2 regions of the Enterococcus sp. DIV0800 genome follow, and region 1 is predicted to be linked to the other one. Evidence: riboswitches for the same ligand, from Rfam matches in the RefSeq annotation. Region 1 holds a riboswitch; the other holds the start of a gene.
What was found. A riboswitch is a leader RNA that binds a small molecule or an ion and turns the genes downstream of it on or off. The one in region 1 is predicted to bind thiamine pyrophosphate.
Positions count from the first base shown of each region.

Region 2: another riboswitch for thiamine pyrophosphate. It lies ahead of thiW (energy coupling factor transporter S component ThiW); the one in region 1 lies ahead of thiT (energy-coupled thiamine transporter ThiT).

Region 1 is NZ_CP187898.1:2,241,954-2,250,101, forward strand. Features, by position in the region: gene IGI54_RS10825 (patatin-like phospholipase family protein) at 1-527, opposite strand, end outside; gene IGI54_RS10830 (class A sortase) at 814-1,518, opposite strand; gene IGI54_RS10835 (hypothetical protein) at 1,786-2,556, shown strand; gene thiT (energy-coupled thiamine transporter ThiT) at 2,637-3,221, opposite strand; TPP riboswitch at 3,270-3,368, opposite strand; gene IGI54_RS10845 (hypothetical protein) at 3,438-3,800, opposite strand; gene IGI54_RS10850 (low molecular weight protein-tyrosine-phosphatase) at 3,873-4,331, opposite strand; gene IGI54_RS10855 (2-hydroxyacid dehydrogenase family protein) at 4,384-5,352, shown strand; gene IGI54_RS10860 (TetR/AcrR family transcriptional regulator C-terminal domain-containing protein) at 5,355-5,930, opposite strand; gene ruvB (Holliday junction branch migration DNA helicase RuvB) at 5,942-6,943, opposite strand; gene ruvA (Holliday junction branch migration protein RuvA) at 6,957-7,556, opposite strand; gene IGI54_RS10875 (helix-turn-helix domain-containing protein) at 7,704-8,148, opposite strand, start outside.
Region 2 is NZ_CP187898.1:2,396,524-2,404,671, reverse strand. Features, by position in the region: gene IGI54_RS11600 (tRNA dihydrouridine synthase) at 101-1,054, shown strand; gene IGI54_RS11595 (SDR family NAD(P)-dependent oxidoreductase) at 1,220-1,987, shown strand; gene IGI54_RS11590 (MmcQ/YjbR family DNA-binding protein) at 2,129-2,509, shown strand; gene IGI54_RS11585 (macro domain-containing protein) at 2,610-3,113, shown strand; gene IGI54_RS11580 (ASCH domain-containing protein) at 3,237-3,623, shown strand; gene IGI54_RS11575 (helix-turn-helix domain-containing protein) at 4,170-5,693, shown strand; gene IGI54_RS11570 (nucleotide pyrophosphohydrolase) at 5,713-6,006, shown strand; gene gloA2 (SMU1112c/YaeR family gloxylase I-like metalloprotein) at 6,038-6,427, opposite strand; TPP riboswitch at 6,503-6,592, shown strand; gene thiW (energy coupling factor transporter S component ThiW) at 6,706-7,227, shown strand; gene IGI54_RS11555 (hydroxyethylthiazole kinase) at 7,224-8,042, shown strand; gene thiE (thiamine phosphate synthase) at 8,033-8,148, shown strand, end outside.

The DNA of each region.
Region 1 (8,148 bases):
GTTTTAATAAAGGTTCGTAGCTGATCCACCTGAGCCGAAAAATCCAATTCTTCGACCTCCTTAAAGGTGATCTCCAACACTTTATCCGTTTCGATCTCTTCCCACAGCGCAACGGCCTGATCATACTCTCCCTGAGCAATCAAGGCGCCATTCAAGCCACCAACCGACGTGCCGCTGATCACAGCAAAAGAAATATTTTTTTCTAGCAAGGCTTTCCAAACACCGATTTGATACGCGCCGCGAGCCCCACCACCGCCTAAAACCAAGCCGGTTTGATAAACTAACCGTTTTTGCCAAACCTCTCCGACGAAGCGGTATCCTTGGCTGATCAGCCATTGTTGAATGATCAGATTGGCCTGCAGCTTTAATTTTATCGTGTGCTTGAATTCACGGCGGGCCGCATTTTCTAATAACAAAAAAGCGGTCTTCCAGTTCAGTTCTGTTGTAATCAGCAAGTTATTGATCACCCACGCTTCTTTTTCCACGACTTTATCAACAAACAGGCAATCTGCTTTGTAACGTAACAAAAAACCATGGCCTTTTTTACCGCTGAAAAATATTCCGTTCGTGCTTGACGATGGGAAGAATAGAAGGGAAAAAGCAAATGCGTCTGCTGAAAAATTGTCCAATCCGCTAATAGCTCAGAGGCGTAAATTCTTTTAAGCTCCATCATCGTCTCCTTCAAATTTTTGATTGAGGTAATTCGTCATACTTGTTTCAAGTATAGCAGAAATCCAAGCGGTTCCCTTAGCCAAAAGGGTCAATTCTTATTAAAACAAAAAACTTCAAGGCTAGCCTCGAAGTTTTTTGATTTTAATAGGTTCTCTGTTCCATCTCAAAAGCTTTCAACATCGTATCCGTCGCATTTTTCACCGGAGTAACCCCAACTAGCTCCCCTTGGACGATGATCCGGGTGATCCCTTCGATCTCGCCGCAGGTAATTAAAGTAATCTGTTGTTTCCCTGGCTGGACGTCTAGATATTTTACTTCCGTCGGCTGGACACGCACCTTTAAAGTCGTTTTATAAGTATAAACATTTTGCAGATCGGTTAAATAAATTAGATCATTCGCTTTGATCCCTTCAAGGGGCGTAAATAAAAGACCCGGTCGATCCGCCCGATGGCTCGCTAAGGCATAATTTCCTTCACCCATTTTTTGATCAGGGGATAAGGTCCCGGCGCCATACAAAAGTACTTCATTGGATAACCCCTTGAATATCGGCAAATTGATTTCTACCGAAGGGATCGCGATGCCGCCGATAACTGGCAATCGCTTGTTACTTAATTGTGCCTGCAGCACAGCTTCTGTACTAGCGGGCTCCACCGCATCAAAATCAAAAGAAGCCTCTTTGCGCATATTTTTATCGATTTCGCTTTTATCTACCTTCGCCACGGTATAACGCTCACCGTTATACTGCATCAAAAAATATTTGATTTGATTGTTGAAAATCAACGCTAATCCTACGAGCAGCAATAAGAAAAGAAAAATATTAATGAACCAATTCCTTTTTTTCTTCATCACAAGCCTCCTGAGTTTCCATCTAATAATATCATACTCTGTTCCTTCACATGATACTACTTTCACTTAATAGAAAAAAAAATTAAAAAAAGAAATAAACAGATTATCCATTCGTTATTTATTAAAGTGTTTTTAATTGTTAAAAAAGTGCTTTAACATTGCAGTTTTTAAGGCCTTTGTAATCTAATTTTAAAATAAAAGATACGAGCTTTTTTTTTATTATTGCGTTAAAATGATTGTGACAACTATTAGAAAGGGTGAAAATCTGTGCCAGAAACATTATTTACTTATATTGATTCAACAAGTAATGCCGTGCTCTCAAAAGGCCTTTCACCCAACGATTTTGTTGACGGAATCGTCCATCAGCCGAAGCATTTGTTATTACTAGATCCCGCATCCGAGATCGGCGAGTACGAAAATCATACCGGCTTGAAAATTCTTAATACACCAGATCAAATTCAAAATTTCTTTAGCAACAAAACCTTTAACAACTCGAAAGAAAGCAAGTGGATCGATTTTAATGATTTGACGATGTTGAAGGAGTTAACACCATTAGAAATTTCTGAATTGCTTTATTTTGGTCATATGCGGACACATCTGCATTCACCTTTCTTTTACAAACTACAAAACAACTTTGTTTATTTCAATCTAGGGAATGGAACAATGCGCGTTTATTATCGCTATCTCGATGAATTTTATCGGATCTTAGCCAGCAAATTGACTCGGATCGTTTTAGAAAAAGTCAACGATCGTCGTTCCTTTTTCCGCAAAGGTTCCTCCGTCGCTCATTTAGACGGTGAAATATTGAAAGAATTGTATCCGATTTTGCAAGAAGGCGCAATTTTTTGTTTTGGGCATTCCGAATTAATCAATAAAATCTACCATATCCCGATTTATTTATCTGACGAAAAAGGCTGGCGCCGTAGCTCCAAGAGTTATAAAAAGGAACAGCACGTCGCTGAACTTTCTTATGACAGCGCCAAACAAACTTGGCATTTGAACATCGAAAACGATGATCCTGTCTTCTCATTCCGTTAAAAAAGCATTCGCCTCTGGAAAAGATTTCCAAAAGCCAATGCTTTTTTTGTATGACGGAGATTGCTCTGTCAAAACCTCGATTAATGGCTGTGCTTTTCAATCAAGTTGCCATCTTTAGGCAAATACAGCTGGGGTACTTTTTCTAAGATTAGAACGGCCACAATTGCCGTGATGATCGCTGTCGCCAATCCGCTGGCGCCATTCATGACAAAGGAAAAGATCCACGGATTCATTCCCCACAAAGCATAGCTGCCCCAGAAAACGACACCGGCAACAAAGTGCCAGAAAAATCTTGCTCCCGTTCCCACCAGCGCGCCATAAACGATATTTTTGCGAGCGGAACTCAAATCTTGGTCCATTAATGCTTGTTGAACTTTTTTCGCATAGAGTCCTGCGAAACCAGCGAATGTAAAGGCAATCGGGTATTCAATCAATACTTGAACGACGCTAAGAAAATAAACATCCCCCGCCGGAAAATGTAAAATCCCCCAAATAAAGGCCGATAATAGCGCCGGTTTCACCCCACGGCGCAAAGCGAACAACGTCATAGGAATCATTCCTAATGAAATCGTGAAGCTGCTGCCGATCGTTGTTGGAATCAGTGACAACATAAAAGCCAATGCCGCTACGATCGTTCCTTCAATCATAATTCTTGTCTTACTCATAAAAAAACTCCTCCTTTTGAACATACAGTCCACAAAGGAGAAGTAATATCATTACTTCGTCACAATTCCTACGCTCGAATGACCGAAACAGGTACTAGGGTTTAGAGTAATCTCAATCTCAGCCCGAAGGCTCCCCTTTGTGAAAGTACTATTCTATTTTTAATTACATTGAGAGTATAGCAGATATCTGCCTAGTCGTAAATGTATAAAATACTTTTATCGTGAAATACTTTCTTGATCACCGCTAGGCGACAAGGTCGTGACTTTTTTGATCCGATCGATCGTCAGCATCACTAGTTGATTTTCTTGTGTACGAATCACAATGGAATCATTGGTGACTACTTTCGGCAGCCAACCTGAGATCGTTTCAAATTTTTCTTCATCTTTTTCATCTTGAACTTGAAGGACGACTAAACTATTTTGCAAAGAAGCCATCTTCAACTTGAGAAAAATATTCTCATTGGCTTGCTCTTGCGCACGTTTTTCAGCAGAATCATTCAAAAAATCCGAGATGAAACGATATGATGAATTCGAAAACAGCTTAATTAAATTCTTTTTAGGCTTCTCGCTTTTAGTCATTCGGCTTCCTCCTACCAAGAGCATGTTTGTGTAGTATGATTTTACTTAAATTTTTTGGAAAAAACAAGGAAACTAGCCTTTTTCAAAAAAAGTTAACCAATCATTTAATCCTTTTTGAATCAATTCATAAGTTTCCTCAAAATCACCCGTGTACCAGGGATCAGGAATACTTTCTCCCGCATGTTCGGGGACGCGATCCAAATATAAATAAATCTTCTCTTTCGTTTCCGCCGGTGCGATTGCTTTTAGGTCACGAACGTTTTCCTGATCCATGCCGATAATATAATCCGCTTCATAAAAATCAGTCGTGCTTACTTGCCGAGCCCGCATCCCTTTCGCCGAGATGTGATGTGCGGCCAAGATTTTTTCCGTGCCATGATGCGGCGGATTGCCAACCTCCCATTGACTGGTGGCAGCCGAGTCGACTTGAAAATTTTCTTCTTTCTGCTGTTCAAAAGCATCACGAAATATCGCTTCTGCCATCGGCGAACGGCAAATATTTCCCATACAAACGAATAGAATCTTTTTCATGTTATTCCTCCTGTGCTATAGTCAATTTATCAAATGAAATGAGGGATCGTAAATGAGTAAAATTTATCTTTCCGCCAAACTTCCTGAGCTTGGAACACAGCTATTAAAAGAAGCCGCGCTTGAATACAAGGTGTTTGAAGACACTGGTTTAATCTCAAAAAAAGAATTGCTGAAAAATGTTGCGGATTGTGAAGTATTGATTTGTCCGTTATCAACCCAAGTGGATCGCGAAGTGATTGACGCGGCGCCAAATTTGAAGCTGATTGCTAACTTCGGTGCAGGCTTTAATAATATTGATGCCGCTTATGCAAAAGAGCAAGAAATCTATGTAACCAACACACCAGTGGTTTCAACAAACGCTACGGCTGAATTGACCGCTGGCTTAATCATCGCATTATCTCGCCGGATCGTTGAAGGTGATCGCTTGATGCATCATGAAGGCTTTGAGGGCTGGGCACCACTATTTTTCTTAGGACACGAATTAAAAGACAAAACCTTAGGGATCATCGGCATGGGCCAAATTGGGCAAGCCTTAGGAAAAATGATGCAGGCCTTTGGAATGAAGCTTATTTACAATCAACGCCACCCACTAGCTTCTGAAGTAGAAGAAAGTTTACAGGCAACCTATCTGTCACAAGCTGAGGTCATTCAGCAGGCCGATGTTCTAAGCTTACATGCCCCCTTAACGGAAGCTACTCACCACCTGTTAAGCAGCGAGAGTTTTTCCAAAATGAAAGACAGCGCCTTTTTGATCAACGCCGCTCGCGGACCTTTGATTGACGAAGTCGCACTTGTTGAAGCCTTGAAGAATCATCAGCTTGCCGGTGTTGCTTTAGACGTTTATGAATTCGAACCAAAAGTCACCGAAGCCTTGAAAGACTTCGACAACGTCATTCTGACGCCTCACATCGGTAATGCTAGCGTAGAAGCCCGTGATCAAATGGCCGAGATCGTCGCGAAAAACGCGATTGCCTTATTAAACCAACAGCCAATCAAATACATCGTAAATGGACTGACATGAGCTTAGCTCTCATGCCAGTCTTTTTCGTATAAACGATACGCAAAAAATTCAATGTCTTTCGCAAAACGAAACAACTGCGCTGCGATCGTGATTGGCGGCTGCTCGGCTCCGGCTAATAACCAATCCGTTAAAATTCCGCCGCAGCCATACGCCAAAAAGCGGGCATAAAATTCTTTATCGGTCAAAGACAGCTCGCCTTCTTGATCGACATCATCAAACAAACGTACAAATAAGCTTTTCGCTAGATCAGTAAAATCTTTCGTCAAAACCTCTGACTCAGCCGTAACTGTATTCAAATAAAATTGATGACACTCCTGCATTTGCTTCAGCATCTTCAAGACCGCTTCTTCCCAATTTTCCAGTGACAGCTCACTGGATATCAGGTATTGCATGCCCCGCTGATAATAGGCGTAACGCAATAAATCATTCTTATCTTTAAAATGATAGTAAAACGTTTGGCGGTTCAAGCCGGCCGACTGACTGATGTCCTGAACAGTGATCTTGTCATAATTTTTTGTTTGGCACAAAGCGACTAGCGCCTTGACCAAAATTTCTTTGGTAGCTTTTCCTTCCGCCATCGATTCACCTTCTATGCTTGATAAGGATAATTAAAATGTTCATATGCTAAAGGGGTTGCCATCCGACCGCGAGGAGTCCGTTTGATAAAGCCTTTTTGAATCAAATAAGGCTCGTACATATCCTCCACTGTCTCGCGCTCCTCACCGATGTTGACGGCTAAGGTGCTTAAACCGATCGGTCCCCCATGATACAGCTCGATCATAGTTTTTAATAATTTCTGATCGATATAGTCCAGTCCCGCTTCATCTACTTGCAGTAACCGCAACGCTTGGTCTGCGATCTGCTGATTGATCACCCCATCCGATTGGACTTGCGCGAAATCACGGATTCGTTTCAACAAACGATTGGCGATCCGGGGGGTTCCTCGTGAACGGCGCGCAATCTCAACTGCACCTGTTTCCACGATCTCCGTTTCAAAAATATCCGCCGAACGCAAAACGATCTCCCGCAAATCTTCTTCCTCATAATACTCCATGTGAGAAATGATCCCGAAACGATCCCGTAGCGGTGCTGAGAGCATCCCAGCTCGCGTCGTTGCTCCTACCAAAGTAAAAGGCGGTAATGGAAAATGCACCGGATGAGCGGTTGGCCCTTGACCCACCATGATATCGACATAATAATCTTCCATGGCTGAATACAAAGTTTCCTCCGCTACCCGTGGCAAGCGATGAATCTCATCAATAAATAAGACATCCCCCGGTTCCAACTCATTTAAAATCGCGACCAGATCCCCCGGCCGTTCGATCGCGGGCCCACTAGTAGAACGAATCTGTACATCCATTTCATTAGCGATCACCATCGCCATCGTGGTTTTCCCTAAGCCGGGTGGTCCATAAAGCAAGACATGATCCAATGCTTCTTGTCGATTTTTCGCCGCTTCGATATAAATCGACAGCTCCTGTTTGACCTTATCTTGCCCGATGTATTGTGCAAGGTAACGAGGACGCAGTGATTTTTCTAAACTTTTATCATTTTCATCCGCGTCAGGTGAAAGTAAACGCTCTTCATCCATTTATCTCGTCCTCCTATTTCTTCATCATTAATTTCAAAGCCGCTCGTAAATAATCGTCGGTGTTCTGTAATGTTTCTTTTTCCAACGCCTTTTCGACCTTCTTGATTTCCTTTGGACTGTAGCCTAAAGCCTGCAATGCTTCCATCGCCTCAGCCAAGGCCGTGCTTGAATCATTGCCGCCTTCATAAAATAGCGACATTGGGTCATCCACTAATTCAGTCAACTTGCCCTTCAAATCTAAAACCATTTGCTGGGCGGTCTTCTTCCCTACGCCTGGAAACTTCGTCAAATAAGTCACATCGCCGGCTTCGATCGCTTGGATCAAGCCTTGGTGATCGTCATTGGCCATGATTGCAAGTCCGCTCTTTGGTCCAATGCCTGATACGGAAAGCAGCCGTAAAAATAATTCTTTCTCAGCCAACGTCTCGAAGCCATACAATAAATGGGCATCCTCACGAATGATCTGCTGCACATAAATCGTGATCGACTGCTCCATTTTGCTGCTATAACGATAAGGATTGCCTAACGCGATCTGGTAGCCAATACCATTTACATCCAGCACCACATAACTAGGGCTGATAAAGGTCAACCGACCTGTAATATATTCGTACATAATAAATCCTTTCTGGATTGAAAACTATTCTGTAGTTATCGTTTCATTAAAATCTGCAAATAGCTCCGCTTCAAACAACTTGAAAGAAAAATAAAAAGAAGCATTTCTGCACATACGTTCTCATTATTCTAGCATAAAAAACGGCGGTTAAAAACTCTTACCGCCGAAACCTTGTAATAACTGAAGCAGTGCCAAATAATCAGACATCCGCAGTTCTTGCGTAATCAACAACGTAGGCAAGTCTTGGGCTACTTCCGATAAAATACTTGTCGTTAAACACAAATCTCCTTCGCTTTTTCCCTCAACAAATAAAACTTGATACTCATTAGCTAAAAAACGACGCAGATCCTCTTTCAAGATTGTTTCTTCAAACTCTGGCAAATCGGTTTGCAAAAAAATCCGCAGCGTAGGACGATTGATCAACTCGGTTAGCCGACGTAGCACCGATAGATAACGGTCAAACAAGATCGATTCGCTACCGTGCTCCGCCAGCACTTCCGAAACAAACGTAACTAGTTGCGGCTGTTGTTGAGTAATATTGGTCCAGAAAGCTTTCCCATTAATATTAAAATGGATCATGGGAAATAAACGG
Region 2 (8,148 bases), 150 kb from region 1:
GCAAGTAGTCAAACACCCTCTTTGATTCTTCAGCCGATCCTTAGTATAATGATCCTGTTTTGAAAATCGCGTCTGTGCGCGATAGGAGGAAGTACATAGCATGAAAACCAATTTTTGGGCAGAATTGCCAAAGCCCTTTTTTATTTTGGCACCGATGGAGGATGTGACGGATGTTGTTTTTCGGCATGTAGTCAAAGCAGCCGGAGCGCCGGACGTCTTTTTTACAGAATTTACGAATTCAGATAGTTTTTGTCACCCTGATGGAATTGAAAGCGTGCGTGGTCGCTTGACGTTTACGGAAGATGAGCAACCGATGGTGGCGCATATTTGGGGAGATAAACCGGAATTTTTCCGTGAGATGAGCATTGCGTTAGCTGAGATGGGCTTTAAAGGAATCGATCTAAATATGGGCTGTCCGGTCCCCAATGTCGCCGAGCGAGGCAAAGGAAGCGGTCTGATCTTGCGACCAGAGGTAGCAGCGGAGTTGATCGAAGCGGCGAAGGCAGGTGGATTGCCGGTCAGCGTCAAGACCCGTATTGGCTTTACCGAAAAAGACGAGCTTGAAGCATGGATCAGTCATTTGCTAAAACAAGATATCGCGAATCTGTCGGTCCATATGCGGACGAGAAAAGAAATGAGCAAAGTCGATGCTCATTGGGACTTGATTCCTGAAATCGTCAAATTGCGAGATGAAATCGCGCCGCAAACCTTGATCACCATCAACGGTGATATTTTGGACCGTCAGATGGGATTAGAATTAGCGGAAAAATATGGTGTGGATGGTATCATGATCGGTCGTGGTATTTTCAAGAATCCTTATGCTTTTGAAAAAGAAGTGAAGGAACATACACCAAAAGAAATGATGGATTTGTTACGGTTACAACTGGATTTGCAAGACCAATTCGCTGAACAAGTTCCTCGTTCAATCGTCGGCTTGCATCGCTTCTTTAAGATTTACGTGAAAGGCTTCCCTGGTGCGAATGATTTGCGTGTCAGCCTGATGAATACGAAATCAACCGCGGAAGTGCGAACGATCTTAGATCGCTTTCAATAAGCTTGGTTAAAAGTTCTTTTTCTCACTTTGAGAAAAAGAACTTTTTTGATCGTGATTAGCGATCTCACGCTCTTTTTCTTAAAAACTATTGACAGGGCCAACTGCTTTTCGGTACGGTTAACACAAGCAAATGAATGCGCTAACAAAAAAGGAGGAATCGGATAAATGTTTGAACTAACAGGAAAAGTTGCAGTTGTTACAGGAGCCAGCAGTGGTTTAGGGCGAGATGCGGCTATCGCGTATGCGGAAGCTGGGGCAGATGTGGTTTTATTGGCGAGAAGGTTGGAACGGTTGGAAGAAGTCGCGGCGGAGATCAAAAAGATCGGTCGCGATGTGTTGGCGATTAAAATGGATGTCACCGATGAGGAAAATGTAAAAGCCGGCATCCAACAAGCTTATGATCATTTTGGCCACTTGGATATCTTGTTGAACAACGCGGGGATTGCTGTCAGAGGCGGGGTCGATTCTTTGACGGTAGAAGATTTTGATAAGTCGATGGATGTGAATGTCAAAGGGATTTTCCTTGTTAGTAAATATGTAGTGAAGCATATGATGGACAATCACTATGGCCGAATCGTCAATGTGGCATCGATCAACGCGGTGATGGCGGATAAAGAAGATGTGTTTATTCGTCATTCTTACAATGCTAGTAAAGCAGCCGTGCTAGGGCTAACAAAGGGCATGGCGGCCAGCTACGGAAAATACAACATCACTACGAATGCGATTGGGCCAGGTTTATTCGAATCTGAGATGACCGAAGATACTCTCTTCAAGTCGAAAGACTTTTTAAATCTATACCAAGGTTTGAATCCGATGAGTCGTCCAGGAAAACGCGGTGAGTTGAATGGAACGATCCTTTATTTTTCAAGTGACGCGTCAAGTTATACAAATGGACAGTTTATTGTGATCGACGGCGGCATGTCGATCGTCTAAGGGATACGTGCTGCAATCAAAGAAATCACAGCCTAGAAAGGTACCAGAAAATGTTTGGTATCTGCTGGGCTGTGATTTTTATACCTCAAACTCACTAAAAAAATGATACGATAAAGGATGAAACAGAGAAAGGAATACGCGATGGAAAATAGAATGATCCAGCAAAGGATGGAGCGCTTTAAAACGTTTGGTCAGACATTGAAAGGCGCGAAGGTTTATTTTCGGCAGGATTGGCAAGTCTTTTATTTTGATCTGCAAGGAAAAATGTTTGGGATGATGAGCGATCAAGCAAATGAAGAAACAATCATCACCTTGAAAAATCTGCCGACAAAAAATGAAGAACTACGAGAAATGTATCAGGGAATTGTGAGTCCAGGCTATTATACGAATAAGAATCACTGGAATTCGATTAAGCTAGTCAGCGAGGAATTAAACGATCAAGCAATCGAACAATTAATTGAAATTTCTTACCGGCTAGTCTATCAAAAATTAACAAAGAAACAACAAGCTGAGCTAATGTAACGGCTGCCCCGCACCCAAGTAATTGGCTGCGGTTTTTTATATAATAGGATTAAAAAAATCTTGATATACTAGATAAAAAGCAATTGAAAGGAGTTTTACTATGATTGAAGTCATCTTAGGAGATATCTCTCGCTTGCCCTTTTCGGTGGATGCGATCGTAAACGCGGCTAATACAGCCTTGATCCCAGGTGGTGGTGTTGACGGGGCGCTTAATCGAGTGGCGGGTCCAGCACTAAAAAAAGCGATGGCAGCGATGGGTGGGACACCGACTGGTACTGCGGTCATTACACCTGCTTTTGATTTGGCGGCTGATTATGTTATTCACGCAGTTGGTCCCCGTTATCGTGACGGGAAGCAGCATGAAGCGGAGCAGTTGCAGTCTGCCTATGAAGCAATTTTTCATTTGGCGCATCAACAGGCTGTTCAAACGCTAGCTTTGCCAGTATTAAGTACAGGAATCTACAATTATCCCAAAAAGGAAGCGGCAGAGATCTTGTATCGTGTGGCCAATCGCCCAGAAAATCAAAATATTGAAACTAAAATTATCGTTTTCGAATCGACTTGGCCACCGCTATTTGAAAAAATTATCGCGGCATCAAGTTAGTAAATTAAGATAAATCAATATTATTATTTAGTTTTTTCACAAATGTAAGCGATATATATATATATATTATCGAGAGAAATAAGTGATAAAATAATAATAAATAAGCAAAGGGAGGCAAGTTTCTTGAAAGCTATCTCTATTCATCCCGAGCCAGTTATGGAAATTCTTGCGGGAAAGAAAACAAAGGAATATCGTTCATGGACTACGCATCATCGCGGGCCATTACTAATTTGTTCAACGGCAATCAAAACCCCCGGCTGCATTTCGGGGCATGCGGTTTGTATTGTGGACTTGGTTGATGTGGAACAGTTAGGGGAAGGCTCTTACGCTTGGATCTTTAAAAATGTACGCTGCATCCATCCTTTTCCTATTAAAGGCCAGCGTCGCCTGTACCACGTTCCAGATGAGCGTATCATGGAGCCGACGAAGGGCGAATTTTTAGTCGAAGCTGGTGAAAAGGTCGTCACCGAAGAATTTTGGCAAAAGTATTATCTCGCATTGATTAGTTAATTAATTTTGTAAGCGATTTTTTATAAAATTATCAGAGTGATAAATGAGTTGTCTAGTATTAATGGGAGGAAACAGAACTAGCTGGATCAATTCTAGTGAGTTTATGTGAAGTAGAATAAACAAAAAAATTAAATTTTTTTAAAAGTTCATTTAGAAAGCTGAAGTTAAGGCTTAAAGTAGCTGATTCATGGTCTTTTTTGCGAAATGAAATTGCTTTTTTTTCAATTTTTTCCTATTTTTCAAAAAATGAATTTTTCTAATTTATACATTTTGAATTATTTTAGGCTAAAATTGTCAATATCACTTTAATATATTATTATTTGTTAACAACAAAGAAGATTCCAAGTATTCAAGTCTTTTTTTGAATAAGACGATGAAAGCAAAATGAGAAAGTGATACGGGTTGTAAGTTCTTTTCTTTTTCCGTAGAGGGCGTTTTTCAGGCTAAATCTATCTTGTAAAAAGGCGGGTACTTTATTTTCTGAGATGAGTTGTTTGGAGAGAGATGAGGTTTGGCAGGGGCGTTCTTTAAAAGGGGAGAATGATCGTGGACTTTCGTACAATTTTAGGAACAAGTAATAATCGTCGATTAGCGTTGTTGGAGCAGCTGTATTATCGAAGAGATGGTTGGTCGAGTGATCAATTGTTAAGTGAACTGAATTGTTCATTACCAATTTTATTAAATGATATTGAACTAATTAATGGAGAAAATCCGAATTTTCAAATCATTAAAACGAAAGGACTCTACCGTTTAATCGTGGATAAGACGGTTAGCTTGGGTAATTTATACGCAAATATCTTAAATACTTGTCCGGAATTTCAGATCATCGAAGAATTGTTATATGAAGAGTGTGAGAACATCACCGCCTTAGCAAAGAAGCTGTACCTTAGTTCTTCTAATACACAGCGCTATTTGAAAAAGATCGAGAAGGTCTTGACGCAGGCTGGGATGGAATTATGCTATCGGCCATTACGAATCGAAGGGAATGAAGCTGAGATTCGTAATTTTTATTATCGTTTTTATAGCGAGCGTCAAAGCGCTTTTGAAAGTACCTTGCCGAAATTACCAACGAAGCACTATTACATCATTGAACAATATGTCCAAGATTTTGTGGAGGCGAATCAGATCCACGAAAAATATATTTTCAAAAAACGTGTCATCTATAATATGTACATCAGCTTTTGGCGGATAAAGAGCGGGCACGATTATCCTGAAGACGAGCTGCGGACGGAAGGGCTGATCATGCCTTTAGGCGTCTCTTATAAAAGACTAAAGCAAGCCGTTCGCGATGGTGTGAATCTAGAGTTACCCCCGATGATGCTGCGAGATACGCTGTGGCTAACGTATTCTGACTCGATTGTTTTCAGTATTCCTCATCGGGAGATCGCCATGACGGATAATCCGAAGTATCAAAAATTATTTATGGAGCATTATGAGCTAGTCGAGGAATTCAATCAAATGCTGGGTCATCGTTTAACCAAGCAAGCGCGAATTGATTTGACGACGGTGCTGTGCAATGATTTTTATTTCTGCAATCCTGAAGGTAAATATATCGGACTGCTTTGGCGCAATCGAACCTCTTTTCTAAAGGAAGTTTCCCGCGTATATCGTCGCGGAGTAGAAAAAATCAGAGATTTAGTCGAGCGTTTCGTAGATAAGTATCAGATGTTCCAAGATGAGGATTATATCCGGAACTATATTTATTTATTAGTTACGACAGAGGTCAAGAGCTTAGATTGGTTAGCCAGTCAGGATCATTTGCTAAAAGTTTTATTATTATCAGATTTAACTCCGACTGAGGAAACCTTTCTGACAAGACAAATTCAAGTTTCGGTGTACGGGAATTTTTCCATTCATCATTTTGAAAAGTTAGTCGGCGGCTCTTTACAACTGCAAGAGGAATTAAAAAAATACGATTGTCTGATTACCACGGGCTCTGCTGAAGGGCTACCAAAGGATTACCCGGTAGTAGTGATCGATCCTTTTTTGACGGTTCAAAGTACTCGCTGGATTCAAGAGATGGTCAGTGAGCTGGCGGAAAAGCGCAGTCTTGTTTCTGTGGTAGAATAGGAGCGAAAGAAGGTTGACTATGAACAGTATGGAAAAAATCAATCAATTTCGTGACGAACGAAACTGGCGTCCCTTTCATAATGAAAAGGATCTGGCGCTGTCGATTACACTAGAAGCGGCGGAGCTATTAGAGCTTTTTCAATGGAAGGACTCGAAAGAAGCGCGAACCCAAACCGAACGTTTGAAAGAAGAGCTAGCGGATGTTTTGATCTATTCGTATATGATGGCAGATAATTTGGACTTCGATATTGATGAGATCATCAGTGAAAAATTAAAGAAAAATGCCATCAAGTATCCTGTTGATGAAGCATAGAAAAAGCGGCAGAGCAAATTCTGCCGCTTTTTTATTCGTGTAGCTCTAACGGCAAACCATCGGGATCGAAAAAGAACGTCATCCGTTCACCGGTAAAATCATCGCTGCGTAAAGGTTCGCAGTCCACCCCTTGTTCCTTTAAGTAGGCGACTGTCGCTTCGATGTCTTCTGTTTTAAAAGCGAGATGACGCAAACCGGCCGCTTCAGGAAAACTGGGACGTTGAGGCGGGTTATTTGCGGCAAAAATTTCTAATTCAGCGTCATTTAGCTGCAAATCCAATTTATAATCCTCTCGTTCTGGACGATAATTTTCACGAATGATGGGCAGACCTAAGATATCGACATAAAAGTTACGAGCCTTCTGATAATCAGAAACAATGATCGCCACATGATGAATGGCGGAAAAATTTGGTTTTGGCATAAAAGTTTCCCTCCTTTTTCCTAAGTATAAGCTAGTTGGAATAAAAAAAGTATGTTATACTTCAAACAAATTGAAGAGAAACATTTGGGGTGCTATTTAGCTGAGATTATACCCACTGAACCTGATGCAGTTAAGACTGTCGAAGGGAAATGTAGCTAGTGATGAATTGTACCCGACCAGTTTTTTTGGTTGGGTTTTTCTATTTTTACAATGACTTTCTAGCAGCAAGAGTGGAACGACCAGCCCCAAATATCTCTTGAGGAAAAGGGGCTGTTTGCATGGAAAAAGATCGTATCCATAAGTTGACCTTGTTGGCGTTGATGATTGCTTTAGACGTAGTGTTGTCTCCGTTAATGAGGATTGAAGGGATGGCGCCGATGTCGAGCGTCATGAATATTATTGCCGGAGTATTGCTGGGTCCTTTTTACGGTACCATGATGGCTTTGGTCTGTGCGTTGATTCGCATGACGATGTTGGGGATTCCACCGTTAGCTTTAACGGGGGCAGTCTTCGGGGCTTTTTTTGCAGGGCTGTTCTACAAGTTTGGCAGAAAGCTCGTCTGGTCGATGGTAGGTGAAATTTTCGGGACGGGAATCTTAGGCTCATTGCTGTCTTATCCGGTGATGGTTTGGTTTACTGGCAGTCAGCAGGAATTATATTGGCTGATTTATACGCCGCGTTTTATCGGAGCGACCTTGATTGGTTCCGCTATCGCCTTTGTTGTCTTGGTGAAGCTGAAAGAAACAAAAATATTCAAGCGCTGGCAGCGATTGTTTTTTGAAGGGAGAAGGTTTGAATGAAAACGGTTGAGATAAGTGCGAGCATGCCTTTGGCAAATGCGCCCTTGGTTCATTGTATTACGAATGAGGTGACTTGCGAAACAGTGGCCAATGCTTTGCTGTACGTGGGGGCTAAACCCATCATGGCTTCAGACGAGCGGGAGTTTGCGGAGCTGTTTCAGCAGACCGACAGCTTGCTGTTGAATATTGGTCATTTGTCAAAAACACGGGAAAAAAGTTTAGTGGGGGCTGCTGAATTGGCTAAAGAGCTGAAAAAGCCAACGGTCGTGGATTTAGTCGGCTATGGTGTCAGTACTGTGCGAAATCAAGTTGGCCGTTTGCTGGTAGCGGCGGAGCCCACTGTGGTAAAGGGAAATATTTCTGAGCTGCGGAATTTTTGCGGGTTACCGAGTCAGGCTCGTGGGGTGGACGGTAGTCCGTTGGATCAAAGTGAAGCGGCGCTGGAGGAATTAACGCTTGCTTTACAAAAATTGACGGTGGACTATCCACGAACGATTTTCTTAGCCACGGGCAGTCAAGACCTGGTGGTGGATCAAAAGAATAGCTGGCGCTTGCAAAATGGCGTACCGGAGTTGGATCGTTTTACTGGCACCGGTGATGTGGTGGGCGCATTGATCGCGGCCTTGCTAGGCAGTGGAGTGGTTGGAGCAGCAGCGGTAGTGAGTGCCGTCAGTTATTTCAACTGTTGCGGTGAAGCGGCTAAAAATCAGCGAGGCTTAGCAAATTTTCGGCAAGAGACATTGAATCAATTGACTTTGTTGATGGAAACAGAGTGGACAAAAGGTGTGAAAGGATGGCAACGCTCATGGATTTAACGTTGTATTTAGTGACGGACCACTATCAGTTTAACGACAAGAAATTTTTAAGTATCATCGAGGAAGCTTGTCAAAACGGCGTAACCTTGGTGCAATTGCGAGAAAA